2 regions of the Plantactinospora sp. B6F1 genome follow, and region 2 is predicted to be linked to the other one. Evidence: riboswitches for the same ligand, from Rfam matches in the RefSeq annotation. Region 2 holds a riboswitch; the other holds the start of a gene.

Region 1 (2,459 bases), on a different contig from region 2:
GTGGTGGTCGGCAACTCCGGCAGGTTCAGCCGCCGCTGCTGGCGGTCGGCCCGGGAGGCGTAGTCGCCCCGCTGCCGGTCCTGTGGGCGCAGCCCGGCAAGCCGGGCCCGAACGCCGTCGTGGCGCCACGTCGCCGGGACGGGCGGCAGCGGTGCGGGCAGGTGCGCGGAGCCGTCGCGCAGGGCCCGGCCGAGCAGCACCACCTCGTCGACCTTCTGCCGGGCGAACGCGAGCCGGGCGTGCAGCTCCGGATCGAGGCCGGTCTCGACGGAGAGGTCGACCGGCACGTGCAGCAGCGAGCAGGACGAGGATACGGCGACATGGTCGGCCAGCCCGGCGACGGTCGCCCCGGTGACCACCGCCGAGCGCAGGTCAGTACGCCAGATGTTGTGCCCGTCGACCAGCCCGGCCACGATGGTCTTGCCGCGCAGCGGACCGGCGGCGGCGAGCCGTTCCAGGTTGCCCGGCCCGGCGACCAGGTCCAGCCCGATCGCCTCGACCGGGGTTTCCAGCAGCGCGGGCAGTGCGTCGCCGAGTTCACCGAAGTAGCTGGCGACGAAGATCGCTGGCCGGTGTGCGAGCTCACCGAGCCGGGTGTACGCGCGCCGCAGCGCGTCGATCTCCACCGGGCTGCGGTCGGCGACGTATGCGGGCTCGTCCAGTTGCACCCAGCCGACGCCGGCTCCGGCCAGCGCGCCGAGGATCTCGGCGTACGCCTCGACCAGGTCGTCGAGCCGGGCGAACGGGTCGACACCCTTGGCCAGCAGCAGGAACGTGGCCGGTCCGACCAGTACCGGACGGGTGCGCAGGCCCAGGGCGGCGGCTTCGGCGTACTCGCGCAGCGCCTTGCCGGGATCGGCGGTGAAGACCGTGTCGGGGTCGATCTCCGGCACCAGGTAGTGGTAATTGGTGCCGAACCACTTCGTCAGCTCCAGCGCGGGCTCGGCGTCGACACCGCGCGCCATCGCGAAGTAGGTGTCCAGTTCGGAGAGTCCGAGCCGGCGGAACCGGTCCGGGACCGCGCCGACGGCGACGGCGGTGTCGAGCACGTGGTCGTAGTAGGAGAAGGTGTTTGACGGGATGGCGTCCAGCCGGGCGTTACGCAGCGTCTGCCACACCTCGGCCCGCAGGCCCGCCGCCGTCTCCTCCAGCGCGGCGGCGTCGATCCCTCCGGCCCAGTAGGCCTCGACGGCCCTCTTCAACTCCCGGTCCGCGCCGATACGCGGATAGCCGAGCACTGTGCTCTGCCCGAATGCGGTACTCACCTGACAGGCTCCTTCCCTCGAAGCGTCCGACGGACACCCGGTGGCGGGGAGGGCACGGTGGGGCACCGGCTTCCGCCCCGGCCCTCCCGGGGGGCCGCCGACGGCGCACACCGGCGGTGTGCGCGGTGCGGGCAGGTCTTCGGACTCGCGGGCGTGACCACGGATGGTCGCCTACTGGCCGTCGCTTCCCAGACCGAGGTCGGTCCAGTGCTCCGATGACGGCGGTCGTTCCCACTCACCGCTGCGGGGCAGTCCCGGTCTCACACCGGGTTCCCTCTTACGACGCCCCGACCTCGCGAGCGGGGCGAACCAGCACCACCGGCCATCGTACGGGCTCGACGACGAGATCCGCTCGACGCCGGAAGCGCCGGTGGTGGTGACACGTCGGTGGTGGTAGCACGTCGGAACCGTCGCAGACGGTGATTGGAGGGACTCCGAGCCGAGGGACTCCGAGCCGAGGAACCCCGAGCCGAGGGACTCCGAGCCGATCCGATCTCGGATCGAGCGGGTGCGGATGCCGCTCCCCGCCACTCTCAACATATAGCGGAGTGGGGGCCTTGCGGCAAGACCCCGGTCATGGCGCAGAATCGTCGGCCGAGGTCGTAACCTGCGGAAATGTGCAGTGCGACCACCCACGGCTGCCCCGGAGGTGTCGCATGATCGAGCAGTACGTGTTGGACCTGAAAGAGGTTGACCAGACACGGGTGGCCGCCGTCGGCGGCAAGGGCGCGCACCTGGGCGAGCTGTCCCGGATCGACGGTGTCCGCGTGCCGGCGGGCTTCTGCGTGACGACGGCGGCCTTCCGGCGGATCGCGGCGGAAGCGCCGTCGATGAACGATCAGCTGGACCGGCTGTCGCAGCTCGACCCGGACGACCGGGAGGCGGTCCGCACCCTCAGCGCGGAGCTCCGCCGGACCATCGAAGGGATCGCCATCCCCGGCGATCTCGCGACGGCGATCACTCGCGCCCTGGACAGGGTCGGCGAGCAGGCCGGGTACGCCGTCCGATCCAGCGCGACGGCGGAGGACCTGCCGACGGCCTCCTTCGCCGGCCAGCAGGACAGCTACCTGAACGTCGTAGGCCGGACCGAGGTCCTCCGGCACGTCACCCGGTGCTGGGCCTCGCTGTTCACCGAGCGGGCCGCGACCTACCGCCAGCGCAACGGCATCGACCACCGTGGGGTCGAGATGGCCG
Region 2 (2,459 bases):
CCGGGCCTCCTCGCCGGTGTTGTCCCGCAGGTGCAGGAACTCCTCGACGTCCGGATGCCACGGTTCGAGATAGACGCAGGCCGCGCCCTTGCGCCGACCGCCCTGGTTGACCGCCGCGACCGACGAGTCGAGGGTGCGCAGGAACGGGACGATGCCGTTGGACGTACCGTTGGTGCCCCGAATCAGCGCGCCCCGGGAGCGGATCCGGGACCACGAGATGCCGATCCCACCGGCGAACTTGGACAGCCGCGCCACCTGGGCGTACCGGTCGTAGATCGAGTCCAGTTCGTCGCGAGGCGAGTCGACCAGATAACAGGAGGACATCTGGGTGTGCCGGGTGCCGGAGTTGAACAGCGTCGGCGAGCTGGGCAGATACGCGAGCGAGGCCATCAGCCGGTAGAAGCCGATCGCCTCGTCCGGGGTCCGGGACAGCCCGCAGGCGACCCGGAGCAGCCAGTACTGCGGGGTCTCCAGCACCAGCCGGTCCACCGGATGCCGCAGCAGATACCGGTCGTAGACGGTACGCAGCCCGAAGTACTCGAAGCGCCGGTCGGCGGCAGGGTCGACGGCGTCGTCGAGTTCGCGGGCGTGGGCGCGGACGAACTCGGCCGTCTCGTCGCCGATCAGGCCGTGTCGGTGTCCGAGTCGGATCGACTCGCTGAACGTGTCGACACCCTGCCCCCGGACCTCCTGGTCGAGGTATCCGGCGAGCAGCCGGGCGGCCAGTCGGGAGTACTGCGGCTCCTCGCCGATCAGCTCGGCGGCGGTCCGCACGCAGAGCCGGTGCAGCTCGGCGGCGGTCGCTCCGTCGGGCAGGCCGTTGACCGCCCGGGTCGCCACCCGCACCGGGTCGACATCGGGCAGGTCGTCGGCCTGGTGCCGCACCGCCCGGGCGATCGTGGCGACGTCCGCCGGCGCGGTGACCCCGTCGCGGCCGCGTACCCGGGGCGGCCGGGCGTCCCGGCCGGGGCGGTGACCGCCGGTGTCCGACATCGTCGGCTGCTCGGCGTCTCGCGCCGCCGGCCTCGGCGGACAGCTCGGAGTTCCGCCCGTCCCGCTCGGCGTGGCCTCGGTGACCGTCACGACTCTCTCCTCGCGCACTCGACTCCTCCGGTCCGGACTACTCCGGTCCGGAGGAAGCCGCGCGGAGACGCCGACGGGCACGCGATGGCGTACGTCGGTGGCGTCGGCCGTCCCGCGCGGCCTCGGACCGCCGCGTACGGGCTCGTACGCGGCGCGCTGGCAGGTCTTCGGACTCGTGGGCGGTCCACCGGGTACCGGTGGTTCGCCTACTGGCCGTCGCTTCCCAGGCGGTCCGGTTCTCGGCCGGACGACCCAGTGCGTGATGACGGCGGTCGTTCCCACTCACCGCTGCGGGGCAGTCCCGGACTCCCACCGGGTTCCCTCTTGCCTCGACCGCCGGCGGCGGCCGAACCAGCTGCAGGCAACACCATATATAGGGATGGCCCGAAAGTCATACCCCAAGATGTCGTGTCGGCGTGTCGGCGTGCCTCACGGCCACACCCCGGCGTCACAATGACGGGTCGTCGCCCGTCCTGTCCGCGATGCCACCGTGGCCCCCGCCGACCCGTCGGTCCGGGTCGGCCCGATCCGATCCGACGACACGCGGAGACTTCCATGCACATCCTGATCACCGGGGCGACCGGGCGGCTGGGCCGGGTGCTCACCCCGGAACTGGCCCGGGCCGGGCACACCGTACGGGCTGCCAGCCGCGCTCCGGCGCCACTCGGAAAGACCGGCCCGGACCTGCCTGCGGAGGGCGGCGGCGAGGTGCGGCCGGTCCGGCTCGATCTGGTCACCGGAGCCGGACTACCGGCCGCGGTCGACGGCGTCGACACCGTCGTCCACCTGGCGTCCGCGCCCTACCAGCGCGGCTACACCCGTCAGGTCGACGTGGCCGGCACCCGCCGGCTGGTCGACGCGGCCGGCCGGGCCGGGGTACGACACCTGGTGTACCTGTCGATCGTCGGCGCCGACCGGGTGCCCTGGCCGTACTTCCGGATCAAGATCGAGGCCGAGGCGGCGGTCGCGGCCGGCCCGGTGCCGTGGACGGTACTCCGGGTCACCCAGTTCCACGAGTTCCTGGCCGAGGCGATGAGCCGGCTGGACCGGCTGCCGGTACTGCCCGTCGATCCGGGAATCACCGCGCAGCCGGTCGATGTTGCCGACGTCGCCGCGTACCTGCGGTGGCGGGTGACCGCCGCACCGGGCGGGGCGACCGAGGAGTTCGGCGGGCCGGCGGTACTGGACGCCGCAACGCTCGCCCGGGACTGGCTGGCGGCGCGACGGATCCGCCGCCGGCTGCTCCGGCTACCGGTGCCGGGGCGGCTCGGCCGCGCCTTCCGGGCGGGTGCGCTGGTCTCCCCCACCGGCGACCGGGGACGGATCACCTGGCAGGAGTACCTTTCCGGCAGGTCGGAGCGGGCGGGGTAGCGCCC

What was found. A riboswitch is a leader RNA that binds a small molecule or an ion and turns the genes downstream of it on or off. The one in region 2 is predicted to bind cobalamin.
Region 1: linked by a shared signal. The riboswitch ahead of metE (5-methyltetrahydropteroyltriglutamate--homocysteine S-methyltransferase) and the one ahead of ABNF97_RS01770 (ribonucleoside-diphosphate reductase subunit alpha) in region 2 are both predicted to bind cobalamin.

What each region holds. Positions count from the first base shown of each region.
Region 1 covers NZ_JBEEAC010000053.1:14,914-17,372, reverse strand. Annotated here, with positions in the region: gene metE (5-methyltetrahydropteroyltriglutamate--homocysteine S-methyltransferase) at 1-1,265, opposite strand, end outside; cobalamin riboswitch at 1,379-1,594, opposite strand; gene rph (rifamycin-inactivating phosphotransferase) at 1,922-2,459, shown strand, end outside.
Region 2 covers NZ_JBEEAC010000001.1:454,649-457,107, reverse strand. Annotated here, with positions in the region: gene ABNF97_RS01770 (ribonucleoside-diphosphate reductase subunit alpha) at 1-993, opposite strand, end outside; cobalamin riboswitch at 1,225-1,454, opposite strand; gene ABNF97_RS01765 (SDR family oxidoreductase) at 1,639-2,454, shown strand.